2 regions of the Mesorhizobium sp. M8A.F.Ca.ET.057.01.1.1 genome follow, and region 1 is predicted to be linked to the other one. Evidence: predicted binding sites of a transcription regulator. Region 1 holds the regulator's gene; the other holds the start of a gene.
What was found. The regulator PhoB, encoded in region 1, activates phosphate uptake and scavenging genes when phosphate is short. The targets are predictions, from matches to a motif close to TGTCATNNANCTGTCAT.
Positions count from the first base shown of each region.

Region 2: the regulator PhoB is predicted to act here: its motif matches at 5,279-5,295, upstream of EJ077_RS00480 (alkaline phosphatase D family protein).

Region 1 covers NZ_CP034454.1:769,295-776,730, forward strand. Annotated here, with positions in the region: gene pstS (phosphate ABC transporter substrate-binding protein PstS) at 1-1,002, shown strand, start outside; gene pstC (phosphate ABC transporter permease subunit PstC) at 1,069-2,052, shown strand; gene pstA (phosphate ABC transporter permease PstA) at 2,056-2,907, shown strand; gene pstB (phosphate ABC transporter ATP-binding protein PstB) at 2,904-3,707, shown strand; gene phoU (phosphate signaling complex protein PhoU) at 3,733-4,440, shown strand; gene phoB (phosphate regulon transcriptional regulator PhoB) at 4,459-5,148, shown strand; gene EJ077_RS03555 (ROK family protein) at 5,392-6,636, opposite strand; gene xylF (D-xylose ABC transporter substrate-binding protein) at 6,901-7,436, shown strand, end outside.
Region 2 covers NZ_CP034454.1:87,838-95,273, reverse strand. Annotated here, with positions in the region: gene EJ077_RS00500 (LysE family translocator) at 1-227, opposite strand, end outside; gene EJ077_RS00495 (DUF1062 domain-containing protein) at 628-1,254, shown strand; gene typA (translational GTPase TypA) at 1,310-3,139, opposite strand; gene EJ077_RS00485 (hypothetical protein) at 3,337-3,618, shown strand; gene EJ077_RS00480 (alkaline phosphatase D family protein) at 3,632-5,206, opposite strand; gene EJ077_RS00475 (MFS transporter) at 5,338-6,576, opposite strand; gene EJ077_RS00470 (TetR/AcrR family transcriptional regulator) at 6,695-7,312, shown strand; gene EJ077_RS00465 (hypothetical protein) at 7,357-7,436, shown strand, end outside.

The DNA.
Region 1 (7,436 bases):
ACCCTCACCCTTTCCGCAGCAATGGCAGCTGACCTTTCCGGCGCCGGCTCGACCTTCATCTATCCGGTGTTCGCCAAATGGGCCGACACCTACAAGAAGGACACCGGCATCGGCTTGAACTATCAGTCGATCGGCTCGGGCGGTGGCATCAAGCAGGTCATCGCCAAGACCGTGACCTTCGGCGCCACCGACAAGCCGATGTCCGATGCCGATCTGGAAAAGAACGGCCTCGTGCAGTTCCCGATGGTGATGGGCGGCATCGTGCCGATCGTCAACCTCACGGGCATCAAGCCGGGCGAACTCGTCCTCGACGGCAAGACGCTGGCCCAGATCTATCTCGGCGCCATCACCACCTGGGACGACGCCGCGATCAAGGCGCTGAACCCCTCGCTCACCCTGCCGTCGACCGCGATCGCCGTCGTGCATCGTTCGGACGGCTCGGGCACGACCTTCAACTTCACCGACTACCTCGTGAAGCTTTCGCCCGACTGGAAGGACAAGGTTGGTTCGGACACGGCCGTCGAATGGCCGACCGGCGTCGGCGCCAAGGGCAGCGAAGGCGTTGCCAACACCGTCAAGCAGACCGACGGCGGCATCGGCTACGTCGAATATGCCTATGCCAAGCAGAACAAGCTGTCTTACTCCAAGATGCTGAATGCAGCCGGCAAGGTCGTCGAGCCGTCGCTCGAATCCTTCGGCGCCGCCGCTTCGAATGCCGACTTCAAGACTGCCAAGAACTTCAACGTCATCATCACCAACGAGCCCGGCGACGCCACCTGGCCGATCGCCGCCTCGACCTGGGTGCTGATCCACAAGGCTCCGGACGATGCCGCCGCCACCGGCGAAGCGCTGAAGTTCTTTGCCTGGGCCTACAAGGACGGCAAGGAAACCGCCAAGGCGCTCGACTACGTGTCGATCCCCGACAGCGTCGTCGACCTGATCAAGGCTTCGTGGAAGGCCGACATCCAGGCCGGCGGCAAGCCGGTCTACGCTGGCGAGTAATATCATCCGAAGGAGCGCCGCTTTAAGCGGCGCTCCTTTTTCTCAACACAAAGAGCCGAGCTTGCCATGAGTGCTGTTCAGGAAGCCTTGCCAGCCATCAAGGGCTCGCGCGATGCCATCGTCAGACGTTTCGCGTTGACGGACACGATCTTCCATGCGGCGACCCGTGCCGCCGCGATCCTGGTGCTGGTCCTGCTTGGCGGTGTCGCCATCTCGTTGTTTGCCGGTTCCTGGCAAGCGCTCTCGACCTTCGGCTTCTCCTTTCTGACCACGGAAAGCTGGAACCCGGTGACCGAGAAATTCGGTGCGCTGGCGCCCATCTACGGCACCATCATTACATCCGCCATCGCCATCCTGATTGCCGTGCCGCTCGGCATTGGCATCGCGATCTTTCTCACCGAACTTTGCCCGCGCCCATTGCGGCGCCCGATTGGCATGGCGGTCGAATTGCTCGCCGGCATCCCCTCGATCATCTACGGCATCTGGGGCCTGTTCGTGCTGGCACCGTTCCTGCAGACGACGGTGCAACCCTTTATCATCTGGCTGTTCCATGGTGTTCCCGGGCTTAACAACCTGTTTGCCGGCCCCCCCTATGGTATCGGCCTGCTCACCTCGGCGATGATCCTCGCCATCATGATCCTGCCTTTCATCACCTCGATCACCAAGGACGTGTTCGACACGGTGCCGTCGGTGTTGAAAGAGTCGGCCTACGGCATCGGTTGTACGACCTGGGAAGTGACGCGGCGCGTGGTCATTCCCTATACCCGGATCGGAATCATGGGCGGCATCATGCTCGCCCTTGGCCGTGCGCTCGGCGAAACGATGGCCGTCACTTTCGTCATCGGCAACGCGCACCGCATCTCGACTTCGCTGTTCGCGCCCGCCACGACGATCTCGGCGACCATCGCCAACGAATTCACCGAAGCCGTTGGCGATCTCTATACGTCCTCGCTGGTGGCGCTCGGCCTGATCCTGTTCGTCATCACCTTCCTCATCCTTGCCATCGCACGCTACATGCTGATGCGCATCGACGCCCGCACCGGAGCCTGACCGATGTCGACAGCCGCATCGCTTCACCAAAGCCGCAAGCGCAGGAATGGCGTGATGATGGCGCTGTGCGTCGTCGCCGCCGGCATTGGCCTCGCCTGGCTGGCGCTTATCCTCGGCGCGCTGCTCTACAAGGGCCTGTCCGGCGTCTCGCTGGCTGTGTTCACCGAAATGACGCCTCCGCCCGGCGACGCCGGCGGCCTGCTCAATGCCATCTACGGCAGCGTGGTGATGACGATCATCGCCGTGATCGTCGGCACGCCGATCGGCGTGCTCGCCGGTACCTACATGGCCGAATACGGTCGCTTCTCCAAGCTTACCACCATCGTGCGCTTCATCAACGATATCCTGTTGTCGGCGCCATCGATCATCATCGGCCTGTTCGTCTACGAGTTGATGGTGCGGCCGATGGGACATTTCTCCGCCATTGCCGGCGCCGTTGCGCTTGCCATCCTGGTCATTCCGGTCGTGGTGCGCACCACCGAGGACATGCTCAACCTGGTGCCGAACGCGCTGCGTGAAGCCGGCACCGCGATCGGCGCGCCGCGCTGGGTGGTCATCAAATCGGTCGCTTACCGTGCAGCGCTTTCCGGCATTGTCACAGGCATATTGCTCGCCATCGCCCGCATCTCCGGCGAGACGGCGCCGCTGCTCTTCACCGCGCTCAACAACCAGTTCTGGTCGAGCAATCTCAACGCGCCGATGGCCAGCCTGCCTGTCACCATCTTCCAGTTCGCTCTCAGTCCCTATGAGGAATGGCAGCAACTGGCATGGACCGGCGCACTCATAATCACCCTGACGGTTCTCGGCCTGAGCATTTTCGCCCGCAGCCTTACCGGACGCAGAGAGGACAGATGAAACCGATGTTGTCCACCGAGTTGAACACGCCCGAAGTGGCCGTGGATAAGGCCAAGATCGAGGTCAAGAACCTCAACTTCTACTACGGCCAGTCGAAGGCGTTGAAGGATATCAGCCTGTCGCTGCCCGAGCGCAGCGTTACCGCCTTCATCGGCCCGTCGGGCTGCGGGAAGTCGACGTTGCTGCGCGTCTTCAACCGCATCTACGAGCTCTACCCGAAGCAGAGCGCCGACGGCCAGGTGCTGCTCGACGGCCAGAACATCCTCGACCGCTCGCAGGATCTCAACCTCCTGCGCACCAAGATCGGCATGGTGTTCCAGAAGCCGACGCCGTTCCCGATGTCGATCTACGAGAACATCGCTTTCGGCGTCCGTCTCTACGAGAAGATCAGCAAGTCCGAGATGGACGGCCGTGTCGAACAGGCGCTGAAGCGCGCGGCATTGTGGACCGAGGTCAAGGACAAGCTCAACGCCAGCGGCCTCAGCCTGTCGGGCGGCCAGCAGCAGCGTCTTTGCATCGCACGCACCGTGGCGGTGAAGCCGGAAGTCATCCTGCTCGACGAACCGGCCTCGGCGCTCGATCCGCTGTCGACCGCCAAGATCGAGGAACTGATCGACGAGCTGCAGGCCGACTACACGATCGTCATCGTCACCCACAACATGCAGCAGGCGGCGCGCGTGTCGCGCCAGACGGCTTTCATGTATCTGGGCGAACTGGTCGAATTCGACAAGACCGAGAAGATCTTCACGTCGCCTCGCGAGAAGCGCACGCAGGACTACATCACCGGCCGCTTCGGCTGATATCACGCATACGAGGACCAGGATCATGGCCGAACACACAGTCGCAGCCTTCGATGAGGATCTCGGACAGATCAGCAGGCTTATCAGCGACATGGGCGATCTCGCCGGCACGATGGTCGGCGGTGCCACCAAGGCTCTGCTGAATTCCGACAACGCGCTGGCACAGCGCGTCGTCTCCGACGACGCCATCATGGATGCGCGCCAGCGCGAACTCGACGACCGCGCCATCACCCTGATCGCCAAGCGCCAGCCGATGGCCGACGATCTGCGTCATGTCGTCGGCTCGATCCGCATGGCGGGCGACCTCGAGCGCATCGGCGACCTTGCCAAGAACATCGCCAAGCGTGTCGGTTCCGTCGGCCTCGCCGCCACGCCGCGCGACTTGTCGCACTCGATCGACTCCATGGCGCAGCTGGTGCTGATCCAGGTGCAGGGCGTGGTCGAGGAATATGCGGCCGGCGATGCCGCCGCCCTCGCCAAGCTCAGGAATGACGACGAACGCATCGACGTCAAATATACCTCGGTGTTCCGCGAACTGCTGACCTACATGATGGAGGATCCGCGCAACATCACGGCTTGCACGCATCTCTTGTTCTGCGCCAAGAATCTCGAACGCATCGGCGACCATGTGACCAACATCGCCGAGAATGCGTATTATGTGCTGACCGGAACGCAACTGCCCGCCAACCGTCCGAAGCAGGACGAGACGGCGATGTCGGCGCCGGCGGCTTGACGATAGGATGATCTGCCAATGATCGCGCCACGCATCATGGTGGTGGAGGACGAGGAGCCGCTCGGCGTGCTCCTCCGCTACAATCTGGAATCGGAAGGCTACCAGGTCGAGGTGGTGCCGCGCGGCGACGAAGCCGAGATCCGCCTCCAGGAGAACGTGCCCGACCTCCTGGTGCTCGACTGGATGGTGCCGGCTGTTTCCGGCATTGAACTCTGTCGGCGCCTGCGAATGCGGCCCGAGACCGAGAGGCTGCCGATCATCATGCTGACGGCGCGCGGCGAGGAGAGCGACCGCGTGCGCGGCCTCTCGACCGGCGCCGACGATTATCTGGTCAAGCCGTTCTCGACGCCGGAATTCATGGCCCGGGTCAAGGCGTTGCTGCGCCGCGCCAAGCCGGAAGTGCTGTCCAGCGTGCTCAAGGTCGGCGACATCGTGCTCGACCGTGAATCGCACCGGGTCTATCGCAAGAAGAGCGAAATCCGGCTCGGGCCGACCGAGTTCCGGCTGCTGGAATTCATGATGCGCCATCCCGGCCGGGTGTTCTCGCGCAGCCAGTTGCTCGACAATGTCTGGGGCGAGACGATCTATATCGACGAGCGCACGGTGGACGTGCATGTCGGCCGGCTGCGCAAGGCGGTCAACAATGGCCGCATGCCCGACGTCATCCGCACCATCCGCGGGGCTGGATACGCGATCAGGGAAGACTAGGTCGAGGGCGGCTACGCCCCTGACTTCGTCATCCACGGGCGGCGCAGACCCGAGGATCCATCCCGGGACCTCGACGCGTCGCCGCAGTGCGGAATTCTGCACCGTTGCACTCTACGATCGAGGTCCCGGCATGGATCCCAGGGTCTCCTCGACGCCGCTTCGCGGCTGCTCCGCCCAGGGATGACGACCTTGAGGGTGCTCGGCCAACCTCCAGCATTGGTGGTGATTCACCGGAGCGTTAGCTCAGGCGATGCTCTTCCCAGCACCGCCTCTCGCCTGCACGCCCGGCGCGAAAATCTCCTGGTCGACGAAGCTCAAGGCGCGCATGGCGCAGCCTTCGCGGATGAGCGGCAGTTCGTTCGGCTCGGTGTCGAAGGAAATCGATTCCGAATGCTGGCCGCCGGCGGTCTGGGCGATGGCCTCGCGCAAGGCCGGCTCGATCAGGTCGAAGGCGGCGGCACTGACGCCGACCATGGCGACCGGCGCCGGGTCGATCAGCGCAAACAGACTGCCCAGCCCATAGCCCAGCGCCTCGCCGGCCTTGCGATAGGCTTCGCGCTCCGGTCCGTCTTTCTCCCTTGCCGTAGCGGCGAGTGTCCGCATCTGCGCGTCGCTGACATCGGCGACCGGTTCGGCGTCCTCGCCAAGCTGCCTGGCATTACGCCAGATGGCATAGTTGCCGGCATAGGCCTCGACGCAGCCGCGCCGCCCGCAGCGGCAGAGCGCGCCGCCCGGGCGATGGATCATGTGGCCGAATTCGCCGCCCGATGAATGCGTGCCGGTGAACAGCTCGCCCTTCAGCACCAGGCCCATGCCAATGCCGTGCGAGAGCAGGATGGCGATGAAGTCGTCGCGGTACCGTTGGGGGTCGCGCCAGCGCAGCGCCACCGCCATCATGTTGCAGTCGTTCTCCATCGTGGCGGGGATGCCGAATTCGGCTTCGAGTATGTCGGCGAAGGCAATGTCTGTCTGTGGCGTGATCGGCGACCACAGCATGGCACGCGCCTTGGTGTCGGTGATGCCCTGGATCGCCAGCGCGATGCGGGCAACACTGCGGACATCGAGATCGGGGTCCTCGATGCGGCGGCGCACTATTGCCGTGCATTCGCCGATAAGCGCCTCGCGCGACATGGTCAGCGTGTCCAGCCGGCGCTGTTCCTCGGCGACCACCTGGCCGGCATAATCGATGACGGCGACGGATAGGAAATTCAGCGACAGCACCACGGTCATCACAGCCGCGGCCTCGGGGTTGAGGCCGAGGCCAACCTGCGGCCGGCCGCGTTTGAGTAAGCCGGCCTCGTTCGGCTTGCCTTCGGTCAGGATGCCCTCGCCGATCAGGTCGGCGGATATCGCCGATATGGTCGAGTGGCTGAGGCCGGTGCTGGCGGCGATCTCGGTGCGCGAGGGCTGACCCTCCCGACGCACCGCTGCAATCACCATTGCGCGGTTGCGCCGGCGCAGATCGTCGTGGCGGATTCCCACCGACATGCTTTTCCTCCCGGTTGCCGCGGTTCTTGATCCCCCTCGAATACCTCCGGCAACAGGGTCAAATACTGGCAGAAGCGGCTGGCGCTGTCATTTATTTATTGCGAGGCTCGAAAAAAAGTTTCCAGCACCTCAAAATCCATCAGAATCGATGTTGACAGTGTTCCGGCGATGGACCAGTGTTTTTTCGAGGCTCGAAAAAATAGAGCCTTTGTGCCGGCCTTCGGGCCAGTTTGGTCGCGCCATACGCGGCGCAGGGAGGATATCATGAAGAGATTCACAGCCGCCATCCTGGCGGGTGTCGCCATGTCGCTGACGCTGGGGTCGGTCGCGCAGGCAAAGGACAAGGTCATCGGCGTTTCCTGGTCCAATTTCCAGGAAGAGCGCTGGAAGACCGACGAGGCCGCCATGAAGAAGGCAATCGAGGCCGCGGGCGACAAGTACATTTCCGCCGATGCGCAGTCCAATCCCGGCAAGCAGCTGACCGATGTCGAGAGCCTGATTTCGCAGGGCGCCAATTCGCTGATCATCCTGGCGCAGGATGCTTCGGCGATCGGTCCGGCTGTGCAGAAGGCGCTCGACGAGGGCATTCCGGTCGTCGGCTATGACCGCCTGATCGAGAACAAGGACGTCTTCTACCTGACCTTCGACAACAAGGAAGTCGGCCGCATGCAGGCCCGCGAAGTGTTCAAGGTGAAGCCTGAAGGCAACTACGTCTTCATCAAGGGCTCGGGTGCCGACCCGAATGCCGACTTCCTGTTCTCGGGCTCGATGGAAGTGCTGAAGGAAGCCATCGACTCGGG
Region 2 (7,436 bases), 680 kb from region 1:
TTCACCGCGACGAAAGCGAGATGGAAGGTCTGTGCCACCATGGCAAGCCCGAACACCGCCAGCGAGAGCCAGATGCCTTCGCCGATCCACATGGCAAGCAGGAACGGGAACACGTCGCGAAAGCCCTTCGAAATGACGCGCGCGACGAGCGCGGCAATCGATGGGCCGGGCGAACCGGCGGCCACGAACAAGGCGGCGGCGAAGATCAGGAGCGAGGTGAGGTGCATGGCGAGGGTCTCTGTCTGGCAACCTTTGAAATCTGACACTAGCGCAAGCGAACGAGCCGCGGTAGCGCCGACAAAATGACGCTTGTCCGCGCGGCGTCACGCCGCTAGAAGGGCCGCCGCGATACAATTTCGAGCTTCACTTTGCCTCAGTAACCGCCGGTCTCGTCAACTCCCCCGACACACCTGCATGGCGCCGCATCAGCAGTGCCTGCTCCATTTTTCATGTGTTCCTCTGGGCGGCGGTTCGAGACCGGTTTGGCACTGCTGAACCGCTGTCGCGCGCTTTTTGCCCAGCGACACCTGACTTCACGATCTCCGCAGCCACCCGCCACGCCGCGCCCGCACGGGCATCTCGACATCGCCGACCGGATGAACTTCCCGACGGGAAGGACTTACCGGCATGTCTCCTATCCTGCGCATCCACTGGATGATCGCGCCTGAAATCGCACCACGCCCATTGATCAACTGCAATCGCTGCGGCGGCGTGAAAGCCTATCGCTGCAGCGGGAAATTCCGCGTCAACGCCAATGGCAAGCGCATCGACGTCTGGCTGATCTATCGTTGCATCGACTGCGACAATTCCTGGAATCTCGGCATTTTCGAACGCTGCAACCGCCGTGACATCGAGCCGGCGCTGCTCGCGGCGCTTGAAAGCAACGATCCGGAGCTGGCACGTCGCCATGCCTTCGACATCGTCGCCCTGCGCAACCAGGTTGGACGCGTCGAGGAATCCCCTGATGCCGCCGTGCGCAAACTGGTGATCGGCGGCATGAAGCAAGGCGCGACGGCGCTGGAACTCCGGCTTGGTTTGGAAATGCCGATATCGCTGAGGCTCGACCGCTTGCTGGCCAGCGAATTCGGCATCTCGCGATCGCGGCTTCAGGCGCTGGAGGAGCGACAACTGCTGGTCGTTGATCCCGAGGGGAGCAAAGCCCTGCGCAAGCCAGCCCGCGAGGGGACGACGATCCGCGTCAATCTTGCCGGCGAGCCAGATCGGCAGGCCATCATCCTGGCCGCTGGGGGATGAAAAAGGGCGAGGCACCGATGTGCCTCCCCCTCCGTCAGTTCCGTAAAATGGAAAATTACGCCGCGCCGACCGCCTTCGACGACTTCTCGAAGCGCTTGCGCTCGTTGGGGTCGAGATAGAGCTTGCGCAGACGAATGGTCTTCGGCGTCACCTCGACCAGCTCGTCGTCCTGGATCCAGGCCAGCGCCCGCTCCAGCGTCATGCGGATCGGCGGGGTGAGCTTGACCGCCTCATCCTTGCCGGCTGCGCGGATGTTGGTCAGCTTCTTGCCCTTCAGCACGTTCACTTCGAGGTCGTTGTCCCTGCTGTGGATGCCGATGATCATGCCCTGATAGACCTTGACGCCCGGATCGATAACCATCGGGCCACGGTCTTCCAGGTTCCACATGGCGTAGGCGACCGACTCGCCCTGCTCGTTGGAGATCAGCACGCCGTTGGTGCGGCCGGGCAATTCGCCCTTGTAGGGCTCGTAGGCGTGAAACAGCCGGTTCATCACGGCGGTGCCGCGCGTGTCGGTCAAAAGTTCCGACTGGTAGCCGATCAGACCGCGCGTCGGCGCGTGGAAGACGATGCGCTGGCGGTTGCCGCCCGAGGGCCGCAGCTCGACCATCTCGGCCTTGCGCTCCGACATCTTCTGCACGACGACGCCGGCATGCTCCTCGTCGACGTCGATGACGACTTCCTCGACCGGCTCCAGCAATTCGCCGTTCTCGCCCTTCTGCATGACGACGCGCGGACGCGAGACGGCGATCTCGAAGCCTTCGCGGCGCATGGTCTCGATCAGCACGGCGAGCTGCAATTCGCCACGTCCGGAAACGAAGAACGAATCCTTGTCGGGCGATTCTTCGATCTTGAGCGCGACATTGCCTTCGGCCTCGCGCAGCAGCCGGTCGCGGATGACGCGGCTGGTCACCTTGTCGCCTTCGGTGCCGGCGAGCGGGCTGTCGTTGACGAGGAAGGACATCGTCACTGTCGGCGGGTCGATCGGCTGCGCATGCAGCGCCTCGGTCACCGCCAGGTCGCAGAACGTGTCGGCAACGGTCCCCTTGGACAGGCCGGCAATGGCAACGATGTCGCCCGCCTGCGCCTCGTCGATCGGCTGGCGCTCGAGGCCACGGAAAGCGAGGATCTTCGATATGCGGCCGGTCTCAATCTGGGTGCCGTCATTGTGCAGCACCTTGACCGCCTGGTTCGACTTCAGCGTGCCGCTCTCGATGCGGCCGGTGATGATGCGGCCGAGGAACGGGTTGGCTTCCAGGATGGTGCCGATCATGCGGAACGGGCCGGGATGAACGGTCGGCGCCGGGACATGCTTGATGACCAGGTCGAACAGCGGCGCAAGCTGCTGGTCCTTCGGGCCTTCGGGATTTTCCGACACCCAGCCGTCGCGGCCCGAACCATAGAGGATCGGGAAGTCGAGCTGTTCGTCGGTGGCGTCGAGCGCGGCGAACAGGTCGAACACCTCGTTGACCACTTCGACGTGGCGGGCATCCGGCCGGTCGATCTTGTTGATGACGACGATCGGCTTCAACCCGACCTTGAGCGCCTTGCCGACGACGAACTTGGTCTGCGGCATTGGCCCTTCGGCGGCGTCAACCAGCACGATCGCCGAATCCACCATCGACAGGATGCGCTCGACCTCACCGCCGAAATCGGCGTGGCCGGGGGTGTCGACGATGTTGATGCGGGTGTCCTTCCAGTCGACCGAGGTCGCCTTGGCCAGGATGGTGATGCCGCGTTCCTTTTCGAGGTCGTTGGAATCCATGGCGCGCTCGGCGACGCGCTGGTTGTCTCGGAAGGACCCGGATTGCTTCAAAAGCTGGTCGACCAGGGTGGTCTTTCCATGGTCGACGTGCGCGATGATCGCGATATTACGGAGGTTCATGATTCTGGTCTCGGAAGCGTTGCAGGCAGCAGGCCAACGGCGCTGCCTCTTTCGGTTGCGCGGCTCATACAGGGTTTTTCGCAGTTGCGAAAGGGGACGCGCGACACCAAATACTCATCAAATCTTAAGCATCTGCGTGTGAAATGATTTTGTTAACCAAGGCGGGAACCTTTGAGGGCCCGGACAGTTCGAACGTCATGACCGATAAACTCAACCGATTTTGGCCGCTGATCGCGTCCGCCGCCTTTGCCGTCCTGCTGGCGGCCAATGCCGCGCAGTCGGCCGCGACGCTGAAGGAAGCGCGTGCTGTCCTGCCGTCTGACGCGCCTTCCGCGCAGCAGGCCTTTGCCGACGCGCCCGACGGCGTCGATCCGGTGGTGACCGGCCCGGTCAGCGCCGCCTTCAAGCAGAGACAGGCCAGCGCCAACTGCGATGCGGCGGTTTGGCCCAACATTCCGATGGTCTGCTATCCGGATTGACGATTGCGAGCGTCTACGCCGATCGCACCGGGTCGAGCGTGACCTTGTAGAGTTCGTTATCGTCGCGATCCATCAGCCGCACGGTCATCTGTTCGCTGGCGCCGCTGATATCCACCAGCCCGAAGAACTGCAGGCCTGCCGATGGCGGCAGGTTCTGTCCCTGTTCGGCGGTCGGCGCCTTGATGAACTTCAGCTCTGGACCGAAGGTCATATCGAAATCGTTCGGACCGAACGTGCCAGCATGGATTGGCCCCGAGACAAATTCCCAGAACGGATTGAAATCCTGGAACTGCGCCTTGTCGGGATTGTAGTAATGCGCGGCCGTATAGTGCACGTCAGCGGTCAGCCAGACGGTGTTGGTGATGCCGGCATTCTTGATGAAGCGCAAAAGGTCGGCGAATTCGAGTTCCCGCCCCCTCGGCGCGCCGTTATCGCCATTGCTGACGGCTTCGGCGCCCGCCTTCTTGGCGGCATTGTCCCAGACGACGAGGCCGAGCGGCATGTCGGCGGCGATGATCTTCCAGGTCGCCTTGGAGTTGGCCAGTTCCCGCTTCAGCCACTTCGTCTGCTGCTCGCCGAGCATGCGTGACTGCGGCGTCATCTCCTCCTGCATGTCCGGGCCGTTCGGGCCGCGATAAGAGCGCATGTCGAGGAAGAACACGTCGAGCAGTGGGCCGTAGGCTATTTTGCGGTAGACGCGACCGGGTTCGGACGGTTCGTAGCGGATCGTCGTCATCTCATGGAAGGCGCGCGCCGCACGGGCCGCCAGCACATGGATGGATTTTTCCTTATAACGGTCGTCCGCGGTCAGATCCTTGGAATCCGACCAATTGTTCAGCACCTCATGGTCGTCCCATTGGTAGAAGGTCGGGCAGATTGCGCTGAGGCCCAGCACATTCCTGTCCATCATGTTGTACTTCCACTGGTCGCGATATTCGTCCAGCGTCTCGGCGACCTTACGCTTGCCGTCGATGACGACGACGTTCTTCCACTTGCCGCCGCCTGGCAGGTCCACCTCATCCTTCAGCGCGCCATCGGCATAGATGGTGTCTCCCGAATGAAGGAAGAAATCGGGCGTGTGCTTGCCGATCGTGGAATAGGTCTTCATGCCGGTCTCGTCGATACCCCAGCCCTGGCCGGCGGTGTCGCCCGACCAGGCGAAGCGGACGTCGCGCTTCGAGGCCGGCGCTGTGCGGAAGCGGCCGACGATCGGCTCGGAAACGACGTTGATGTCGGCGAGATCGGCCGCAATCATGCGATAGAAGATGTCCTGGTCGGCGGCGAGATCGGTGAGCAGCCGCTTCACCGTGTAGTCGCTGGCGGGCGAGGTATCGAGCGGCGCCAGCCGCGTCGCATTGGCGAAGCTTTCCGTCGACGAGACTTCGAACATGACGCGTGCCGGACGATCCGTGCGGGTCCAAACCATGCCGCTGGTGGCATCGACATCGCCGGACTGGACACCATGCGTGAAGGCCGGACGCTGGCTCGCACGGGAATAGTTGGGCAAGGCGAGGCCCGAGGCGCCAAGCAGACCGGCAGCGCTCGCGGAGGTGACAAAGGCGCGGCGGGTCATCGAAAGCTTGTTCATGGCTGTCTCCTGGATGGCTTTAAACGTCGCCATCAAGGTCCGGCCTCAATGTTTCAGCCGTATCTCGAAACCATGAAGTTTTGATAACAGTGGGCAGGCGGTTAGTCTCCCCCCACGGGGAGATGAGCTTCTCAAGCCGGCTGCGGTTCCGGATCGAAAGCTGGCCGGCTGGTGTTGATCAGGAGCGAAATACAGGCGGCGGCGATCGCCGTCATGCCGGCAATCAGGAACGCCAGTTCGTAGTTGCCCTGCAGTTCGCGCATGGTGCCGCCGAAGGCTGCGGCGGTGGCGGCGCCCACCTGGTGGCCGGCGACGATCCAGCCGAACACGATCGGCCCGCTACGATCGCCGAAGGCTTCATTGGCGAGCCGCAGCGTCGGCGGCACGGTGGCGATCCAGTCGAGACCATAGAGCACCGCGAAGATGATCAGGCTGGTCGCCGAGAATCCGGAATATGGCAGGTAGATCAGCGAGAGACCACGCACTGCGTAGTAGACGCCGAGCAGCTTGCGCGGGTCGTAACGGTCGGTGAGCCAGCCTGACAGCGTCGTGCCGATCAGGTCGAAAATGCCCATCATCGACAACAGGCCGGCCGCTTGCACCTCGCCGATACCCATGTCGCCGCAGAACGCGATCAGATGCGTGCCGACAAGTCCGTTGGTGGTGAAGCCGCAGACGAAGAAGGTGGCGAACAGGTACCAGAACACCCGCGTGCCGGCGGCACGGCGCAACGTGTTGAGCGTATGCGCCAGGAAATTGCCTTGGGAGGCGGGCGAGACCGGCGGCACGTCGTCGGCCTCGGCGCCAAAACGCACCATGCCGATCGAGGCCGGACGCTCCGGCACCAAGAAGTAGACAAATGGGATCAGGGCCGCGGTCGCGATGGCGACGGCGAGCACGACTGGCTGCCAGCCTCCCGACTGCGCCAATGCCGCGATCAGGGGCAGAAACACCAGCATGCCGGAGGCGCTGGAGGCCGACATCAATCCCATGACCAGGCCGCGATTGGTCTTGAACCAGCGGTTGACGATGGTGGCGCCGAGCACGCTGGCGACGGCGCCGGAACCGACGCCGGAAAACACCCCCCAGGTGATGAACAGATGCCATGGCTCGGTCATCAGAAGGCTGAGCGCGGTCGAGACCGACATCACCACCAGCGAGCCAATCACCGTGCGGCGCAGTCCGATGCGCTCCATCAGCGCGGCGGCGAACGGACCGGTCAGGCCATAGAGCAGGATGCCGACACCGGCGGCCAGCGAGATGACGTCGCGCCGCCAGCCGAAACTGTTCTCCAGCGGCAACATCATGACCGCGGGCGCGGAGCGCAGGCCGGCCGCAACCAGCAGGCAGAGGAAGATGACGCCGACCACGACGAAAGCGTAGCGCTGGCCAAGGGGCGGGATTGAGCTATCATGTTACTGACCGGTACGTTGCAAGATGGGAGCATGTATACGTACCGATCGGTAACATTGTCAATCGAGTCCCAAGATGCCAAGCGACAAAAATATTGAGCTGACCATCAGCGACGGTCATGCATCGGCGCCGCCCAAGGCCGCCAAGAAGATCCTCGACGTGGCCTATGACCTGTTCTACAGGCGCGGTATCAGGGCGATCGGTGTCGACGAGATCGTCAAGCGCGCCGGAGTCACCAAGCCGAGCCTCTATCGCAGCTTTCCCTCCAAGGACGAACTGGCCGCCTCCTACCTCAGGCAATACGATCTTGAATACTGGGAGCGTTTCGATGAGGCGGTTGCCGCCAATCCCGGTGACCCGCGCGCCCAGATCAAGGCTTTCCTGACCCGCATCGGCAAGCGAACGCAGGTGGCGGACTATCGCGGCTGCGGCATGACCAATGCGGCGGTCGAATATCCCGACCACAGCCATCCGGCCCGCGTCGTCAGCGAGGCCAACAAGCAGGAATTGCGCCGCCGCCTGCGCGCCATGGCGGCTGCGATGGGCGCGCAAGACCCTGACACGCTGGGCGACGGGCTGCTGCTGCTCATCGAAGGCGCCTATATCAGCGGCCAGTTGTTCGGCCTCGGTGGCCCGGCACAGTCGGTGGCGGCGAATGCCGATCTGCTGATCGAAGCAAGCTTGAAGAAATAGCGATTGGCGATACGCTGGGACGACCTCCAACGGAGATCTCCGCGATGCGCAGCCTGTTGATCCCGCTCACCCTCGCCGGCCTCTGCCAGGCGGCACAAGCCGGCGAGATATCCAGCGCCTACAC